DNA from 4 places in the Kitasatospora sp. NPDC002040 genome. Region 4 is predicted to be linked to each of the others. Evidence: riboswitches for the same ligand, from Rfam matches in the RefSeq annotation. Region 4 holds a riboswitch; each other region holds the start of a gene.
The links. Region 4 has a riboswitch for cyclic di-AMP ahead of ABT118_RS24035 (glycoside hydrolase family 16 protein). Riboswitches for the same ligand answer to the same signal wherever they lie in the genome.
Positions count from the first base shown of each region.

Region 1: linked by a shared signal. The riboswitch ahead of ABT118_RS19895 (C40 family peptidase) and the one ahead of ABT118_RS24035 (glycoside hydrolase family 16 protein) in region 4 are both predicted to bind cyclic di-AMP.
Region 2: linked by a shared signal. The riboswitch ahead of ABT118_RS27905 (transglycosylase family protein) and the one ahead of ABT118_RS24035 (glycoside hydrolase family 16 protein) in region 4 are both predicted to bind cyclic di-AMP.
Region 3: linked by a shared signal. The riboswitch ahead of ABT118_RS15005 (M23 family metallopeptidase) and the one ahead of ABT118_RS24035 (glycoside hydrolase family 16 protein) in region 4 are both predicted to bind cyclic di-AMP.

Region 1 covers NZ_JBEOXV010000008.1:137,186-141,854, forward strand. The annotation lists gene ABT118_RS19885 (NYN domain-containing protein) at 76-1,407, shown strand; gene ABT118_RS19890 (C40 family peptidase) at 1,606-2,634, shown strand; cyclic di-AMP (ydaO/yuaA leader) riboswitch at 3,001-3,165, shown strand; gene ABT118_RS19895 (C40 family peptidase) at 3,176-4,255, shown strand; gene ABT118_RS19900 (C40 family peptidase) at 4,476-4,669, shown strand, end outside.
Region 2 covers NZ_JBEOXV010000018.1:15,183-19,851, forward strand. The annotation lists gene ABT118_RS27895 (sirohydrochlorin chelatase) at 38-883, shown strand; gene ABT118_RS27900 (hypothetical protein) at 987-3,065, opposite strand; cyclic di-AMP (ydaO/yuaA leader) riboswitch at 3,338-3,503, shown strand; gene ABT118_RS27905 (transglycosylase family protein) at 3,488-4,669, shown strand, end outside.
Region 3 covers NZ_JBEOXV010000004.1:415,419-420,087, forward strand. The annotation lists gene ABT118_RS15000 (TIR domain-containing protein) at 1-518, opposite strand, end outside; gene ABT118_RS15005 (M23 family metallopeptidase) at 856-1,857, opposite strand; cyclic di-AMP (ydaO/yuaA leader) riboswitch at 1,861-2,013, opposite strand; gene ABT118_RS15010 (DUF6348 family protein) at 2,372-3,106, shown strand; gene ABT118_RS15015 (hypothetical protein) at 3,138-3,332, opposite strand; gene ABT118_RS15020 (PP2C family protein-serine/threonine phosphatase) at 3,677-4,669, opposite strand, start outside.
Region 4 covers NZ_JBEOXV010000012.1:132,329-136,997, forward strand. The annotation lists gene aceB (malate synthase A) at 1-93, opposite strand, end outside; gene ABT118_RS24025 (IclR family transcriptional regulator) at 283-1,077, shown strand; gene ABT118_RS24030 (COG1361 family protein) at 1,180-1,641, shown strand; gene ABT118_RS24035 (glycoside hydrolase family 16 protein) at 1,643-2,833, opposite strand; cyclic di-AMP (ydaO/yuaA leader) riboswitch at 2,837-3,002, opposite strand; gene ABT118_RS24040 (trypsin-like serine protease) at 3,439-4,669, shown strand, end outside.

The sequences.
Region 1 (4,669 bases), on a different contig from region 4:
TGGGGGGCGGCCGAGTCGCAGGAGCAGCCTCCCGCGGCCACGACCCCGCCCGCCCGGGAGCCCGCCGAGGCGCCGGTGCCCGCTCCCGCCGAAGCCCCCGAACAGCTCGGCCGGCCGCTCCCCGAGGGCGTGCGGCACCGGGTGGTGGGGATCGCCGCCGACGCGCTCGGCGGCCTGCCCGCGGCCGAACTGCCGGTCTCGCTGCGCCAGTACGCGAAGTTCACCCCGGCGCGGCGGGCCAAGTACGCGGCCACCGCACTGGCGGCCGCGCTGGAGGCCGACCCGGCCTTCCGGCTGCGGATAGCCGATCGGCTCCGGCTCGGGCAGCCGGATCTGGTGCGGGCGCTGGAGGCGGGCAGTGTGCCGGGTGCCGCCGACCCGATGGACGTCGCCGCCGCCGCCTACCTGCTCCGCCCGGCCGGCTGGGCCGTGCTGGTGGCCGAGGCGGGCGAGCAGGTCGAGCGCGCCGGTGCCGAGGGCGCGGCGGCCGAGGCGGCCCGGCTGGTGGAGAAGCTCCAGGAGGAGCTGGCCGAGCTGCGCACCCAGTCCCGGGCCGACCTGGACCGGCAGCGGGCCGACTCCGAGGGCGTACGGCGCGAGGCGGAGTCGCTCCGGAAGAAGGTCCGCACGCTGGAGAGCGACACCCGCCGGGCCCAGGCCGAGGTGCGCAAGCTGCAGCTGGAGCTGACCGAGGTCCGCGCGGCGGCGGCCACCGAGCACAGCACGGCGGAGGCCGAGGCCCGGCGACTGCGGCACCGGATCGGCGAGTTGGAGACCGCGCTGGAGACCGGTCGGCGTTCGGCCCGGGAGGGCCGCAGCGTCGAGGACATGCGGCTGCGGCTGCTGCTGGACACGGTGCTGCAGTCCGCCCAGGGGCTCCAGCGCGAGCTGGCGCTGCCGGTGGCGCAGGTCCATCCGGCCGACCTGGTGGACGCGGTGGCACCGGGTTCGGCCTCGCCGCACGACGTGGCCCGCCGGGCGCTGGCCGAGGACGACCCGGCGCTGCTGGACCAGCTGCTGGCGATCCCGCAGGTGCACCTGGTGGTGGACGGCTACAACGTGACCAAGACCGGGTACCCGACGCTGCCGCTGGAGCAGCAGCGGATCCGGTTGCTGGGCGGTCTGGCGATGCTGGCCCAGCGCACCCAGGCCGAGGTGACCTGTGTCTTCGACGGCCAGGACCTGGACGTGCCGGTGATCCTGGCGCCGCCGCGCGGGGTCCGGGTCCGGTTCAGCCGGACCGGGGAGACCGCGGACGAGCTGATCCGCCGACTGGTCCGGGCCGAGCCGCAGGGGCGTCCGGTGGTGGTGGTCTCCACCGACCGCGAGGTCGCGGACGGCGTGAAGAAGGCGGGTGCGCGCCCGGTGGCGTCGCTGCTGCTGCTGAAGCGGCTGGCTCGGCCCTGACCTGCCCTGACGGTAGGTCAGGGCGGCGTGGCGGGCATGTGTCGGTCCGGTGAATTCCGGTCCGTGGACGGAAGTTCGTACGGGTTGGGGAGTAGCGGACCGCTGGCAAGTTCACTAGGGTCTGGCGTCAAACCTATATTCTGGACATGCACCCGATCGGGTGAGGTCGAGTCCAGGAGTGATGAAGGAGCTCGTCCTTTGGCTTCCCACCGCCGCCCCAAGCAGCCCAGTCGCGCACGGGTCTCCGTGTTGACCGCTGCCGCTGCCACCGCGGTCGCCCTCTCGGCCCAGGCCGGTGCCCACGCGGCCCCTGCCAAGCCGAACAAGGACGAGGTCAAGATCCAGGTCGACAAGCTCTACGAGGAGCAGGAGCAGGCCGCCGAGCGCTTCAACGGCGCCAAGGAGCGGGCCGAGCAGCTGCGCAAGCAGGCCGACCAGCTCCAGGACCAGGTGGCCCGCAGCCAGGACCAGATGACGCAGCTCCAGAGCGGCCTGGCCGCCGTGGCGGCGCAGGAGTACCGCGACGGCGGGGTGGACCCCTCGGTGGCGCTGATGCTCTCCTCCAACCCGGAGGACTACCTGACCCAGGCGTCCAGCGTCGACCAGGTGAACCGGACCCAGACCGACAGCCTGCAGTCGCTCAAGGACCAGCAGCGCCGCCTGGACCAGCAGAAGACCGAGGCCGCGGAGACGCTGGCCGAGCTGGACCGCAACACCAAGGTGCTGAACGACGCCAAGGCCGAGGTGCAGAAGAAGCTGGCCGAGGCCCAGCGCCTGCTGAACCAGCTCAGCGTGGCCGACCAGCGGGCCGTGCTCGGTGACCGCGCCTCGCGCGACTCCAGCCGGATCGACCTCAGCAACCTGCCGCCGGCCTCCGGCTACGCCGCCAAGGCGCTCGCCGCCGCGATGAGCAAGCGCGGCTCGGCGTACGTCTGGGGCGCCACCGGCCCGAACACCTTCGACTGCTCCGGCCTGATGGTCTGGGCGTACGCGCAGGCCGGCGTCTCGCTGCCGCGCACCTCGCAGTCGCAGGCCTCGGCCGGCACCGGCGTGGGGAACAACCTCGCCAACGCGCAGCCGGGCGACCTGGTGATCTACCACAGCGACGCGCACCACGTCGGGATGTACATCGGCAACGGCCTGGTGGTGCATGCCCCGCGCACCGGTGACGTGGTCAAGGTGATGCAGGGCGACGCGATGCCGATCAAGACCATCCGCCGGATCTGACCTTCCGTCAGCCTGATGCGGCATAACGGACATCTCCGTAGCAACACCCGCAACTGACGCGCCGTGACACGCGCGGGCCCGCCGAAATCTCTCTGTGATCCGGGACACATTCGGCGGGCCGTTCCATGCCCGCAACCTGAGGTTTCGTCAGCACAGTGTGCATTTCCGGTCACTGGCAGTCGTAAATTCTGACGAATCACGACTTCATTACGACTTTTTACTTACAAGGATTTGAACCGATCACGGTTGGGTTACTAGGGTCGTCTCGAACCACCGCACTGTCGATCACCCAGCCTGGGTGGCGGCGGGGGTTACCGCCGAGTTCGAGCGCACAGCGCGGCAGTCCGACTGCCGTACGGGGAAGCCCCTGTGAGGGTGCTGTCGATCGGAGCCGGGGAACCACGTTCCTCGGGGTGAATCGGCGCCAGGTCGACGGACCGTCGTGAGACGGCTCGCCGGTGAGGCGTCGTAGGGCATCTCTTCCAGCCCGAACCCGTCAGCTCACCCGGTAGGCGGACGTAGGAAGAAGGAGCCCGCCTTCGTGGCGTCCCATCGTCGTCCCAAGCCTGCCGGCCGTACCCGCGTCTCGATCATCACGGCTGCCGCCGCCGCTGCGGTGGCCCTGTCCGCCCAGACCGGTGCCCACGCCGACCCGACTCCCACCAAGGACGAGGTCAAGACCCAGGTCGACCAGCTCAACGAGCAGGCCGAGGCTGCGACCGAGCAGTACAACGCGGCCACGGAGAAGCAGCAGACCCTGCAGCGTCAGGTCAGTGCCCTCCAGGACCAGGTGGCCCGGCAGCAGGCCGAGGTGACCACCATTCAGAGCGCCCTCGGCGAGGTCGCCGCCGAGCAGTACCGGACCGGCGGGATATCTCCCACCGTCCAGCTGATGCTCTCCAGCAGCCCGGACGCCTTCCTGGGCCAGGCCGACTCGCTGAGCCAGCTCGGCACCTCGCAGGCCGACGCGCTCAAGACGCTGAAGGGCGAGCAGGCCAAGCTCGACCAGCAGAAGTCCGAGGCGCAGAACAAGCTCGCCGACCTGGAGAGCACCGCCCGGGAGCTCAAGGCCGGCAAGGAGCAGATCCAGGCCAAGCTGGCCGCCGCGCAGTCGCTGTTCGACTCGCTGAGCAAGCAGGAGCAGGAGGCGCTGCGCGCCGCCGAGGCCAGGTCCGCCGCGGAGGCCGCCACCAAGGCGACCGCCAAGCCCGCCTCGGACGACCGCGCCTCGCGCACCGAGAGCCGCCCCGACCTGAGCGGCCTGCCGGCCGGTTCGCACGCCGCCGCCGCGGTCGCGGCCGCGGTGTCGCAGATCGGCAAGCCGTACGGCTGGGGCGCCACCGGCCCGGACAGCTTCGACTGCTCCGGCCTGATGCTCTGGGCCTACAACAAGGCCGGGGTCTCGCTGCCGCGCACCTCGGAGTCGCAGATGGGCGCCGGCCAGAACATCGGCACCAACATCGCCGACGCCAAGCCCGGCGACCTGATCATCTACCGCGGTGGCGGCCACGTCGGCATGTACGTCGGCAACGGCCAGATCGTGCACGCCCCGCGGACCGGCACCCTGGTGCGGTACGAGTCCGCCACGGTGATGTCGATCACCCGCATCGTCCGGGTCTGACCACCCGTTCGTCGTACTGCCCGCAGGCCCGGCCCCGTGCCGGGCCTGCGGCGTTTCCGGAACCGGCACTGGTGTCCGATTAGTGGTCAAATATTCGGTGCTGTAGGGGTTTGGACTAGATCGCTGCGACTCGCTAACGTCTGCCCCCGGACCTTCGCGAGGACGCCGCCCGACCCGGGCGACGGCGGTGGCCCGGCGCAGGAATGGAGCCGCCGCCGGTATGTCGACGCACAGCCGTTCTCCCCTGCCAGGCGCCCGCCGGTTCACCCGGGCGCTGGTGCTGACCGCCGCGGCCACCACGGTGCTCGGGCTCGCCGCGACCGGCACCGCCGGGGCGGCACCCGGTGCCCCGGCCGAACCGCCGACCCGCAAGGACGTCAAGGCCCAGGTCGACCAGCTCTACGAGGAGGCCGA
Region 2 (4,669 bases), on a different contig from region 4:
TGTGGGCCGGAGCGGTGAATGTCCTACGATCTCCGCCATGAGCACAGCAGCCATCCCGGGCGCGCCACTGCCCGTCCGCACTCCCGGCTCCCGTGCGCGGGGGCGCCACCGCCGTCCCGAGCGGCCGGAGATCCCGGCGGGTTCGCCGAGCCTGGTACTGGCCGTCCCGGCCACCGCCGGGCCCGAGGCCCGCCCCGTGGTCGAGGAACTGCTCTCGGTGGTCCGCGGCGAGCAGCCCGGCATCGAGGCCACCGCCGCGTACCTGGAGAGCGCCGACCAGGAGTACCCCACGGTCGCCGGGCTGCTCGCCCAGGCCGCCGAGGCCGGACTCCCCGCCCCCGTCCTGGTGCCCCTCCTGCCCGGCCCGCACGGCTTCCTGACGGAGCTGCACCGCCTGGCCGCCCGGACCGGCGCCGTGGTCACCGATGTCCTCGGGCCGCACCCGCTGCTGGCCGAGGCCGTCCACGTCCGGCTCTCCGAGGCCGGTCTGGCCCGCGCCGACCGGGCCCGGCTGTTCGCCATCGCGACGGCCGCGGACGGCGTCGTGCTCACCACCGCCGGTGGCGAGGAGGCCGCTGCGGCGGCCGGGATCACCGGGGTGCTGCTCGCTGCGCGGCTGGCGGTGCCGGTCGTGCCGGCGGCGCTCGACGTGCCGGGTTCGGTGCTGGCCGCGGTCGAGCACCTGCGGGCGACCGGGTCCCAGCGGCCCGCGCTGGCGCCGCTGGTGATCGGGCCCGAGGCCGATCCGGAGCTGCTCGCCACCGCGGCGGAGGAGTCCGGCTGCCCCAGCGCGGCCCCGCTCGGCGCCTACGCGGCGCTCGGCCAGCTGATCGCCTCGGCGTACCTCACGTCCCTGGCCATCCCGCTGCCCGACGAGGCCTGACCTCTTCTTCCCACGGGACCGGCCAGGGGCTCGGGGAACGGCAACGCCGCAGAAGTCGGCGTCACCGTTCCCCGAGCCCCTGGCCGTCGTGCGCCCGGAAGTCTCAGGCCAGCCGGGCCGTGGGCGCGGCGGTGTCGTGCAGGGCGAGGTGCGGGGTGGTGATCGGGCGGGGGCCCGGGGTGGCGGTGGTGGGGGTGCGACTGCTGTCCCGGTGGACCTGGACCGCCTGGGAGTCGCCGGCCCGGCGGAGCACGATGCGCTTGGGTTCAGGGAGGGCGGGGTCGATCCAGAGCTCGGGGCCGCCGAACTCGCAGTCCAGCACCGCGATGTCCTCCGGTGCACCGCCGTCCACGGCGGCGAACGCCACGCCCGCCTTCCGATAGCCCGTCAGTCGACTGCGGGTCACCAGAACGCTTTCGCCCGCCAGTTGGTGGTGCTTGGTGGAGACGGCGAAGTCCGACAGGCCGGCGCCGTCGATCAGCAGGCCGTCGAGCACTGTCCCCTTGTCCCGCCCGAGCGCGTGCAGGGCCACTCCCCCGGCCGCGTTGCCGTAGAGGACGCTGCCGGTGTAGTCGAAGTCGTTCAGGTAGGCGCCGTGCTCGATGCCCCAGCCGCCGTTGTGGTAGGCCACGAACTGCCCGACCACGTGGTGGTGTTGGGCGTTCAGCCAGACGAAGATGCCGTTCTCCAGGTTGTTGTGGGCCAGGCATCGCTCGAAGGTCCAGACGCCCTCGCTGGTCTCCGGCCAGTGGTAGCCGGAGGCGCCGTTCGCGCCCTGGACCCCGACCGCGACGCAGTCCCGTGCCACCCCGCCGGTGCCGGCGCCGAGGCTGAAGCCGGTCAGCCGGTAGCCGCGCGGGTTGGGGTCGAAGAGGGTCCGGGAGGCGACGCAGGAGTCGTAGGTGATGTCGTCGGACGGGCCCTGCGGGGTCCTGGTGTCCAGCGGCCCGTCCCACCAGTAGGCGTCCTCCCAGGTCTGGTGGCTGATGCAGCTGCGGAAGGTGATGCCGTGGCTGGCGTGCGGGACGAAGGCGTGGCTGCCGGTGTCGCGGACCACGACGCCCTCGACCACGGTGCCCCGGCTGCTGTCGGCGAGCATGTGGAAGTGCAGCCCGTACCGGCCGAGCACCGGCTCGGTGACGGCCTTGCCGTTCCACTGGTCCTTGCCCGGGGCGCGCGGCCCGAGCCAGCGCAGCGCGGCGTGCCGGACGTCGGACTTCCGGGAGCTGGTCAGGTGGACGTGGGCCCGGCCCTTCTCCGTCCCCTCGATTCGGACATTACGGGTCAAATTCAGCACCTCGGCCCCGACCGTGACGCCCCCTCCGGTGGCCACCCGGGGGTGCGGGTACTTGAGCGGGCCGTCCAGCGTGACGGTGCTGCCGCTGACGGCGGCGATGGTGCGCAGGTCGTACCGCTCCGAGAAGCCCTCGGCGTTGGGGGCTCCGGTCGGGGTGACGGCGAGCTCGTCGCCGGGGCGCCAGCCGGTCGGCGCGGCGGCGAGGGCGATGGTGGTGTCGCCCGCCTTCAGCGGGCCCGCGGCGCGGACCCAGGCCGTCCTGGCGGCGCCGTCCAGCCGCAGGTAGCCGGCGCCGGTGACCCAGAGGCCGGTGTCGCTCGGGACCAGGGTCATGCCACCGCCCTGGAAGCGTCGCTCGTCGACCGCCGGGAAGCGCAGGGTGTGCAGGACGGCATCGGTCGGAGCGAGCGTCAGACTGCCCTTCACCTCGACGTTCCCCGCCGAGCTGAGCACCACCGAGCGGTCGGCCGCGAAGGTCAGCGAACCGGATGCTTCGACCACCAACGACCCCACCGACACATCGGCATCCAGCAGCACGTGGTCGGAGATCCGGACGGCGGCGGCCGGGCTCGGCAGGCTGCCGCCCCACCCGGCCGGGTCGGACCACGGGCGGGCCGGCGCCGGGGTCGGCAGGGGGGACTCCGACGGCGAGGGCGACGGCGAGGCCGAGGGGACGTCGGTGCCGTGCGAGTGCGAAGCTTCGGCGGAGGGCGGCGGCAGAGCCGAGGGGCCGTCAGGGGCGCCCCCGGTGCGCCGGACCAGCTCCTCCACCCCGACCGCGGCCACCACCGTGCCGGCCGCGATCCAGCCGAGTACCTTTCTCCGCCCGGCCTTTGCCGAGTCGTTACCTTCCGGGGCCGGTTCGGGCCTCTTCGCGTGCCGCATGCCGCCGCGCACCTCTCCGCCCGGGCGGCGCCTGCGGCCGCCTCGCCTGAAGCATAGGCAAGTCCCTTGAACGGCAAGGCTTTTGATCAGATTCGATCGAAATCAACCATTGGAATTCACTCCTCCGGTCCATGAAGGTTCCCTGAACAAACCATGATCCACATCACAGAGGTTTGCGGTTTCAACTTAAGCCTGCCTAATGTGCTCCCCTGTTCGTGGCCACACGGACCCCGTCCATCCGGAACGCCGAGTCCTGCCACCGGATGAACAGGCAGCTCAGTACGCACCATGGCAGGGGCGGGGGAACCACAGGTAAGTCGCCGGGGATTGGTCCGATTTGACCGATTTTCGGCTAGGGGTGAAGCCGTGCTCAAGCACGGCCGGGCAACTCCAGCCCGAATCCGACAGCTCACCTCGCAGGCGTGGGAGAGGAACGCATCTTCATGCTGTCCAGCAGCGCCTCCAAGCGCACCCGCCGTCTGATCGCCGCGACCGGCGTGGTCGGCATCGGCCTCTCGGTCCCGGGCCTCGCGGCCGGTTCCGCCTCCGCCGCCACCGTCTCCACCTGGGACAAGGTCGCCCAGTGCGAGTCCACCGGCGACTGGAGCATCAACACCGGCAACGGCTTCTACGGCGGCCTCCAGTTCACCTCCAGCACCTGGGCCGAGTTCGGTGGCACCCAGTACGCCGCCCAGGCCAACCAGGCCACCAAGGGCCAGCAGATCTCGATAGCCGAGAAGGTGCTCGCCTCCCAGGGCCCCGGCGCCTGGCCGGTCTGCTCCGTCAAGGCCGGTCTGACCAAGGGCGGCGGCGCCGCCCAGGTCGACACCTCCTCGGACAGCTCCGCGAAGGCCGCCACCCCCAAGGCGACCACCCCCAAGGCCGAGACCCCGAAGGCCGCCGCCCCGGCGCCGAAGGCGGCCGAGCAGCAGACCACCACGACCACGGCGGCCAAGAGCTACACCGTGGCGCCGGGTGACTGGCTGTCCACCATCGCCCAGAGCCAGAACGTCGAGGGCGGCTGGGAGAAGATCTACGAGCTCAACCGGTCGATCCTGACCGAGGGCCCGGACATGATCTACCCGGGCCAGCAGCTGGCCCTCGGCGGCACCACCACCGTCGTCACCCCCGCGCCGAAGCCGATCGCCCCGGCGCCGGCTTCGCCCTCCACCGGCTCGTCCACCGGCTCCTCCGCCAAGACCGGCGGCAAGAGCACCAAGGCCGCCTCCGGCTCGACCACCGCCACCACGGTGGCGGCCACCGGCAGCAAGGCCGCCGCGATCAACTTCGCGATGTCCAAGCTCGGCCAGGCCTACGTCTACGGCGGCAGCAGCAACGGCGGTTGGGACTGCTCGGGTCTGACCCAGGCCGCCTTCCGCCAGGCCGGCATCTCGCTGCCGCGGGTCGCCAACGACCAGGCGGACGCCGCCACCCGGGTCTCGCTGGACAACCTCCAGACCGGCGACCTGCTCTTCTGGTCGAACAACGGCAGCAACTCCGGCGTCTACCACGTCGCGATCTACATCGGCGACGGCAAGTACGTCGAGGCCGCCAACCCGCGCGCCGGTGTGAAGACCGAGTCCATCGCCAACTGGGCGCCGGAC
Region 3 (4,669 bases), on a different contig from region 4:
GCTCCCTTACCTGCCTGCTCATCAAGCACGATCACGTCTCGCGAGGCGACCTGCTGCAGGAAGCTGCGAACAGTCTCGCGGGTTGCGTGATCTCGACCATGCACCAGGAAGATCGCATCGCCCGAAACGTGACGCGGCACTGGTGGAGCAGCCTCAACCCAGATCTCAAGACGATCATTGATCGACTCCAGCACCCGCAACTTCTTCTCAAGGGTCGCCAGGACTGAAGACCTCACGGCCTCAGCTGTCTTGGCCGTTCCGTACTTGACATCAAACACACCAAGATCAAGGGCGATGAACTCACCGGGCGGCGCTGATGTCAGTGCTCCCTCAACCTTGAAGCTCATCGTCAGGAGAGTCTGCGTGTACTCGTTCCAAGTGAAGAAGCTCGACTGGAATGTCTCGACCTCTGCAACACTCGCACGAGGAAGGTCCAAGAGCGCCCTGCCCTTGACGAGCTGAACGTCGATCTTCTTACTCAACACTTCATGGCTACCGATGAGTGCGACCTTCGTCATGGCTGGATGCTACTCCTGCAGGCAGTCGGAGCCCAGCCACGTGCCCGTTGCGTGCCCGGTCCGCCAGCTAGCCCCGGGGAACCACAGGGAATCATGGCGACGAACTCGCTCCCCTGCTAGTCAGAGAGTGCGCTGCTCAAGGGCCAGGTGGTGGCTACGTCTTCCAAACTGGTCACGCGAGTTCGATTCTCGTCACCCGCTCCACCCACTTCGGCCCCGGGCCGGCGACCAAGTCGCCGGCCCGGGGCCGAAGTCGTCTGTGCGGCAGGGCGGGTACGCCTTCGGCCCCCGGATCGGTGATCCGGGGGCCGAAGGCGTCTGAGACGGGGTCAGACCGTTACAGGCTCACGCCGTGGGCGCGGAGGTACGCGACCGGGTCGATGTCGGAGCCGTAGGACGGGCCGGTGCGGACCTCGAAGTGCAGGTGCGGGCCGGTCACGTTGCCGGTGGCGCCGGAGAGGCCCAGCTGCTGGCCGGCCGAGACGGACTGGCCGACCGAGACGGAGATCGAGGAGAGGTGGGCGTACTCGGAGTACTTGCCGTCGGCGTGCTTGACGACGACCTCGTTGCCGTAGGACCCGCCGTTGCCGGCCGAGACCACGGTGCCGGCGGTGATGGCCTTGACGCTGGTGCCGGTCGAGGCGCGGAAGTCGACACCGGTGTGGTAGCCGCTGGACCAGGAGGAACCGGAGGCGTGGTACGCGGTGGAGGTGCCGCCGCTGACCGGGGCGACGTAACCGCCGGTGGCCACGGTGGCCGGCTTGGCGGCGGCGGTGCTCGGCGCGGTGGTGGCCGGCTTGGCCTTGGGGGCCTCGACGGCCTTCGGGGCGACGGCCGACTTGGAGCGGGACGCCTTGGTGGAGGTGTCCGCGGTGGAGTTGGTGGAGGGCTTGGTCTCGGCCTTGGGGGCCTCGGCGGCCTTCGGCGCGACGGCGGCCGCGGCCTTGCCGGAGAGCGAGAGCTGCTGGCCCGGGAAGATCAGGTTCGGGTTGCCGCCGACCACGCTGCGGTTGTCCTGGTAGAGCTTCTCCCAGCCGCCGTCGACCTGCTGGGCCGTGGCGATCTTCGAGAGGGTGTCGCCGCCGACGACCTTGTACTGGCTCGCCGCCGGGGTGGCGTCCGCGACCGGGGCCACGGCCGGGGTCTCGGTGGCGGTCTCGGTGGCGAGAGTGCTCGCGGCAGCCGGGGCGGCCTGCGGTGCGACGGCGGTGGCGTGGCCCTGGTGGGCGCTGGCGGCGGCCACCGGAAGCGCGAAGGTGGCGCCGAGGACGCCGGTCGCGACGGCGATCCGGGTCAGGTGGGACAGCTGGACGCGACGGTGCTTGCCCTGTGCGGACATGGGTGGTCCTCTCCGACGCCTACGAGGTGAGCTGTCGGGTTCGGGCTGGAGTTGCCCGGCCGCAGGAATGCGGCTTCACCCCAAGCCGGACCGGTCACACCGGTTCGGCGACTTACCTTGGGTCCCCCGCTCCTGCCATGCGTGCCTTGTTCGAGGCGCCGGGCGGCGGCAGGACTCGGCGTTCCGCCCGGTTGAGCCCGTCCGGTCGTTCACCGGACAGGCCTCGAATAGAAGCCGATCCTCCGCTTGCTGGCAAGCCCCGGTTGAACGGTCAATAAGGATGATCAGGGACGAAGGTCACGCTCCGGACGGGACCTGGGCCTCTGGGGGCCCGATTCGCTGACGCTTCGTCCCCGGCCCGCCCACGGAGGGTGGCGGAAATCGCCGTGCGTACCCGCTCGATCCCGCTCCGCCAACCTTCACCGTGACACCGCTCACGTCGGGCCGATACGCTCGCGGCGTTCGAGCATCGAGAGCCGCTGTTCGAAGTGCTGCGAAGCGAGGAGACCCGTCTGTGCGCCCCGAGGAGCGGCTGGCCGTGGTCCAGCGCGGTGTGGTCCGCGAGATGGCCGGGCTGGGTCAGGAGTTCACGGTGGACGGTGCGGTGGTGCGCGGACCAGGCACCACGGCGGTGGCGTTCCGCGAGCACACCGAGCCCGGCACCGGCGGCCACCTCGACCTCGGCTACGTGCTGCACCTCGGCCGGGGCGACGCCCCGGTGATCTGGGACTGTGCAGCCGGCGTAGGCGGCACCGAGGTGGAGCAGCTCGACAGCGCGGTCAGGATGTGGGCCGGGACCACGGCGACCACCGTGGTCGGGCTGCTCGGCGGCAGCGGTGCGCACTGCTCCACGCCCGACTTCCCCGGCTGGCACGTGGTGCAGGGCCCGGCCGCCGTCTTCGGAGCCGACACCGGCCCGCTGACCGACTGGCTCGCCGGGCGCGAACTGACCCCGGTGCTGACCGCCGCCGAGCTGCCGGAGCTGACCGACCGCCAGGTGAACGGCGTGAAGCTGTTCTTCGGCGGCAAGACCGGCCATGACGTCGCCGAGGTCCGGGTCAACGGCGCGGTGTGCCAGGCGGCTTCGGCGGCCCTGCGGGCGCAGGACTGGCCGCGCGGCGAACGGCTGCGCTGGGCCCGGCTGTTCCTGCTGATGGTCGCCGAGCACCCCGGTGCCGTGGCCCCGCCGCAGGCCGAACCCGTGCCACCGCGTGGACGGTTGGGTCGCTGGTGGCGGGGCCGTCGCTAGCGGACCGGAAGGCCCGAACGGCGCTGACGGATCAGCTGGCGACCGAGGAGATGGTCTGCGCGAGCTGGCTGAGGAAGTCCTGGATCGGCTTGGCCGCCGTGGACTGGCTCAGCATGAAACCGAAGAGCGCGGCGATGATCGCATGGCTCGTCTTCAACTGCTTGTTGCGGATGAAGATGATGACGATGATCCCGAACAGGACCAGGGCAGAGACGGAGAAGGCCACCCGGACTCACTTCCTCATTCTTTCGTAGCGAGGCTTCGTGGCGGGCCCAATCCCCCGAGACCCCCGAGAACCGACCGTCCCACCCGGACTCAGTGTGGTCGTTCGTGCGGACTGCGTAAAGGACTTGCCGGAAGGCAGCCGCGAAGATCCTGCGATGTGAGACGAATTTCCGCCGACCGAGACGATAGCCCAGCCGAGCTGACGGTCCGTCGGACGGGTGCCCCCAACTGGAAGTTGACCGTTCCCGTGCTGGTGGGGGCCGACCTAGATCCACTCCGCCCGGCGGCGATCAGGAATGGCCGAAGACCGGCGCACCGACTTGACACACACCGGCCACCGGACCGTCACCCGCGCCAGAGCAGCAGCACCGCGCGGTCGTCGTTCACGTCCTTGGCCACCGACTCGATCAGCTTCACCGCCGAGCCCCGGCCGCCGTGTTGGGAGAACGCGGCGCCGCCGACCAGCCGGTCCGCCTCGCCCATCAGCCGGTCCATCCCCTCGGTCAGGTCCCGGCCCGGGATCTCCACCATGCCGTCGGTGCAGAGCATCAGCACATCGCCCCGGTCCAGCCGGCCGCGCACCGCCTCGAACACCGCGCCGTCGTACACCCCGAGCAGCGCGCCCTCGGTGGACTCCTTGACCTCCCAGCAGCCGGTGCCGGCGTGCCGCTGCATCCCGGGCAGGTGTCCGGCCGAGAACAGCTCGTACTCCCCGGTGTCCAGATCCAGCACCAGGTGGACCGCGGTGGCGAAGCCCTCCTCCCAGTCCTGCCGGAGCAGGTAGCCGTTGGCGGCGGGCAGGAACTGCTGGGCGGGCAGCGAGCCGAGCAGGCCGCCGAAGGCGCCGGAGAGCAGCAGCGCCCGGGAGCCCGCGTCCATCCCCTTGCCGGAGACGTCCGCCAGCACCACCTCCAGGGTGCGGCGGCCCGGGCCGGTCCTGGCCGCGACCACGAAGTCGCCGGAGAAGGACTGGCCACCGGCCGGGCGGAGCGCCATGTCGGCGGACCAGTCCTCGGGCAGCGCGGGCACCCGGCTCTGCACCCGCAGCCGCTCGCGCAGGTCGAACAGCATCGAGCCGCCGCCCCGCCAGGGCACCCCGACCCGGCTGCGGAACTGGGCCAGCAGCAGCCCGGCCACCCCGACCGCGCCGACCACCAGGGCGGCGCCGGGGGTGACGCCGTAGACATAGGTGTCGGGGCTGGTGCTGGCGACCCGCTCGCCGGTGTGGATCAGCGACTCGACCGACAGGCCGAGCGCGGCCGCCGCGTAGAGCAGCACCAGGGTGCCGGGCCGCAGCAGCAGGGCACCGGCCAGGATCGGCAGCACCAGCGCGGTGGG
Region 4 (4,669 bases):
GAGCACCTCCTCGGCGCGGGGGACGCGCGGACCGGCGACAGTGACGACGGGAGCGGCGGGAGAGGCGCCGGCGGATCCCTGGTCTGCGGCCATGGGCAGGACACTCCTTGGACTGTTGAGCCAACAGGGAAATTCCGGTGGGAACTTCCTCGATACCGACCCGTCTGCTGGCGGGTTCGGTTCTGTAAGGTGGAGACTAGTTTCCGCGATACAGAATTTCAACGCTTTGTTGAGGTAGATCGCTGGGACTCTACTCCTCCTCCGACAGTGAAGGGAACGCCGGTGGCCAGCACCTCCGCCGCAGCACCCACAGGGGCCGACCGGGCCACCGGCGGCGTGCAGTCCGTCGAGCGCGCCTTCCAACTGCTGGAAGCCCTGGCCGACTCGGGCGGCATCGCCACCCTGAGCGAACTCTCGGCCACCTCCGGGCTGCCGATGCCGACCATCCACCGCCTGATTCGTACCCTCGTGCAGCAGGGCTATGTCCGCCAGGACACCGCCCGTCGCTACACCCTGGGCCCCCGGCTGATCCGGCTCGGCGAGACCGCGGGCCGACTGCTCGGCAGCTGGGCCCGGCCGTACCTGGCCGAGCTGATGGAGGCCACTGGCGAGACCGCCAACCTGGCCGTGCTCGAGGGCGGCGAGGTGGTCTACGTCGGGCAGGTGCAGTCGCGCCGCTCGATGCGGATGTTCACCGAGGTCGGCCGCCGGGTGCAGCCGCACTGCACCGGCGTCGGCAAGGCGCTGCTGGCGCAGCTCGACGAGGCCGAGGCGCGCGGCGTGCTCGGCACCCAGCCGCTCCAGTCGCACACCCCCTACACCGTCACCGACCCGGGTGAGCTGTTCGCCCAGCTGGCCCAGGCCCGGGAGCGCGGCTACGTGGTGGACGACCAGGAGCAGGAGATCGGCGTCCGCTGCATCGCGGTCGCCGTCCCGGGCGCGCCGACCCCGACCGCGCTCTCGGTCTCCGGCCCCGAGGCCCGGATCCGCGCCCTGGAGGCGCAGGCGGGCAACTCCTCGCTGGTCCCGGTGATGCGTCAGATCGCGTCCCGACTCGGTCAGGTCCTGGCTCCCTGAGCCGGACACCGTCCCCGCGTCCGCCCTCGCATCCGCACGAACCCGCGCCGCGCCGATAGATTCTGCACCGGCAGCACTACGTTCGGTGAGCAGGAGAGCGCAATGCGTGGACGCGTCATCACCCTCGGACTGGCCGCGTCGGCGGCCCTGGTCCTGGGCATCGGCCCGGCGGTCGCGGTACCGGGCGGCTCGGACCTCCAGGTGGTCCGGCTGGACCCGGACCCGGCCGCGCCCGGCGGGCTGACCACCGTGCACGGGTTCGTCGCCAACGGCGGACCGCTGCGGACGACCGCCCCGTTCACGGTGCTGATCGACCTGCCGGCCGGGTTCACCGCCGAGGGGCCGTACTTCCCGACCACCTGCCGGACGGCGGGCGCCCGGGTGGTGAGCTGCACCTTCGGCCCCGGGCTGCCCCCGTTCGGGAGCGCGACCGCGCTCGTCCCGGTCCGGGTGAACGCCGACGTGCCCCCCGGCACCAGGGCCGAGGGGCACGTCAGGGTGGTGAGCACCGACGATCACCACACCGCGAACAACAGCACGCCGTTCACGCTGACCGTCGGGTGAGTCAGCGGTAGACCCGGACGTAGTCCGAGGCGAAGCTGATCGGGGCCGAGCCGGACGGGCCCGGGTGGTACTGCCCGGCGCCCACCGACAGGTTGAGGATCAGGTAGGCCGACCAGTTGCTGCCGACGCCGGTGCCGTCGGAGAACACCTTGGTCCCGTTCACGTACCAGTCGACGGAGTTGGCGCCGTAGTAGGTGCCGATGGTGACCCACTTGTCGTGGCCGACGGCGTTCGCGTCGGTGTGGTACTTCAGGCCGGACTTGACGTGGTTGGTCAGCTCCAGCAGACCGGCGTTGTCGGGGTGGTACTCGAACGAGTCGATCTCCCCGTTGCCGTTCTTCCAGGTCCACAGCGCCGGCCAGGCACCGGAGCCGGCCGGCAGCTTGACCCGGGTCTCGGCGTAGTCGCCGGTCTTCACCTGGAAGCCTTCCGAGGAGTACTCGGTGGTGAGCAGCCCGGTGTCCCAGGCCTGCTTGCCGTTCTCCAGGGTGTGGCTGGAGGGCTTGGCGGTGAAGGTCGCCACCCCGCCCGAGACGCTGACGCCGTTCTGGCTGATCCAGTCGAGCTTGTTGTCGTCCGGGTTGTGGGTGCCGTAGCGGTACGAGCTGCTGCGGTCGCCGACCCACTTGGAGCCCCAGGCGATCCCGTTGTCGAACTCCTCCGACCAGGTCAGCGCCTTGCCGGGGATCGGTGAGGTCCCGGCCGGGGTGGTGGGGGTCGGCGTGGGGGTCGGGGTCGGCACCGGGGTGGGCGTGGGGGTGGGCGTCGGGGTCGGGGTGACCGCGCCGCCGACCGTCAGCCGCTGCGACGGCAGGTTGTGCCAACTCCCGTTCAGGTCCTGCCAGAAGCCGAACTGGGTGTACGTGCCGGCCGGCAGCGAGCGGGCCCCGCTGGTGAAGTTCACGCCGCTCGGGCAGATCTGCACGTTGCTCGCGTTGCCGGGGAAGTCGAGGTTGCGGCCGGCCGCGTCGCGGACGCCGACACCGAGCGTCTTCGCGGTGAAGCAGCTGCCGGAGTGCACGGTCAGACCGGCCTTGGTCGCGGTGTTCGCGGCCATCGAGCCCGGCGTGAGCCGGTCCTGGGTGACGGAGGTGGCGGCCTGGGCCTGGCCGGCCAGCGGAGCAGCGGCGATCAGCGGTACGGCCACCAGGGCGGCCGCGCCGAGACGCGCAGGGGTCAGGGCAATACGCATGGGCAGGGTCCTCGTCGACGCCTACGAGGTGAGCTGTCGGGTTCGGGCCGGAGGACTGCCCGGCCGCGCGTGCGCGCGGCTTCACCCCGAGCGGTTCCCTGCCGGGGCAGGGGTGACCGCAGACTGACCTGGTTCCCCCGCTCCTGTCCGAACTCGGTGTGGTCGAGTAACCGTCGACGGGCGGACAGGACTCGGCGTCCCGGCGACGGCGTCCGCAGCGGCGCGGACAACTCCATGCAGGCTAGGCAGATTGTCCGACCATCGACAATGAGACCTCTCTCACATCCCCGGAAAACGGGCGGAATCAGGACGGCACTCCCGGTCGCACAGGAGGAATTACCGGTCCTGCTCACACGAATTGCCGAAATCCGGCAAACGGTGACCCAAGGGCCATTCCACCGCATCCGACGGCCGGTCAACTGCCGTTCATCCCAGGCCAATCAACTCGACGGGCCGGTGTTCTTATCATACGCTCGGCGCTCAGCGGGGGTTTCGCAGCGGCATTCACGAATGCCTGCTGCCATCTTTCGCCGACCAATCAACTCCGCCCCGATAAACGGAAGTTCGACCGACTTCTCCGTCCCGTCAGCGAAAGGCACAGACATATGCGCGCACCGCGCCCGTGGTTCAGCAGGTCCGCCGGAGTACTCGTCACGGCTCTCACCCTCGGCCTCCTCACCGGAGGTGCGGTCGGCCCGGCCAACGCCGTGACCGGCGACGTCCCGATGGACGACGAGTACTCCTTCACCGCCAAGCTCGCCATCGGCGACCAGGGTCTGAGCTGCTCCGGCGTTCTGATCGACCCGCTCTGGCTGCTGACCGCGAGGAGCTGCTTCGCCGACGGCACCACCCCCGCCGCCGCCGGCCCGCCGAGGCTCGCCACCACCGCGACGGTCAACCGGGTGGACCTGGCCGACACCGCGTCCGGACGGACCCTCAAGGTCACCACGCTCGCCCCGCACGCCGACCGCGACCTGGTGCTGGCCAAGCTGGAGTTCCCGGTCTTCGGGGCCAACCGGATCAAGCTCGGCAGCACCGCCCCGGCGGCCGGCGAGATCCTCACGGTGGCGGGCTTCGGCAGCACCCTGAGCACTGCCGCGCCGACCAAGCTGCGCGCCGGCGATTTCACGGTGCAGAGCGTCGACGCCGGCGGCATCGGTATCAGCGGCAGCTCCCCGAGCTACGTCTCCGTCTGCAAGGGCGACGCGGGCGGCCCGGCCTTCCGTACCGTCGGCGGTGTCCCCGAGCTGGTCGCGATCTCCAGCACCTCGCACCAGAAGGGCTGCTTCGGCGCCCCTGCCACCACCGACAACGGCGCCTACGAGGTCCGCACCGACAACCTCGGCAGCTGGATCGACGGCGTCGTGGCACCCACCCGCCCGCTGCTCGCCCCCGGCGCCACCCTGACGGCCGGTCAGTCCCTGCTCGGCCAGGACCTGAAGCTGACCATGCTCGCCAACGGCGACCTGGCGCTGACGCACCGGAAGGTCGCCAACGGCGTGCTCTGGTCCTCCGGTACCGGTGGCAACCCCGGCGCGTACGCCGTCATGCAGCCCGACGGCAACCTGGTGGTCTACCGGAGCGGCGGCGGGCCGGCCACCGGCGGCGCCCTCTGGTCCGGCAACACCTCGGGCAACAGCGGCGCCTACCTCGCCCTCCAGGACGACGGCAACCTCGTGCTCTACCGCGGGGACTCCGCTCCCGGCCCGGCGGCCGGCGCGCTCTGGTCCACCGGCACCCTCCGGACCGGACCGGCCTTCCCGTCCGGACGGACGGTCTGGCCCCGGCAGTGGGCCGAGCAGGGGAGCACCCTGCTGATGCTGCAGCAGGACGGCA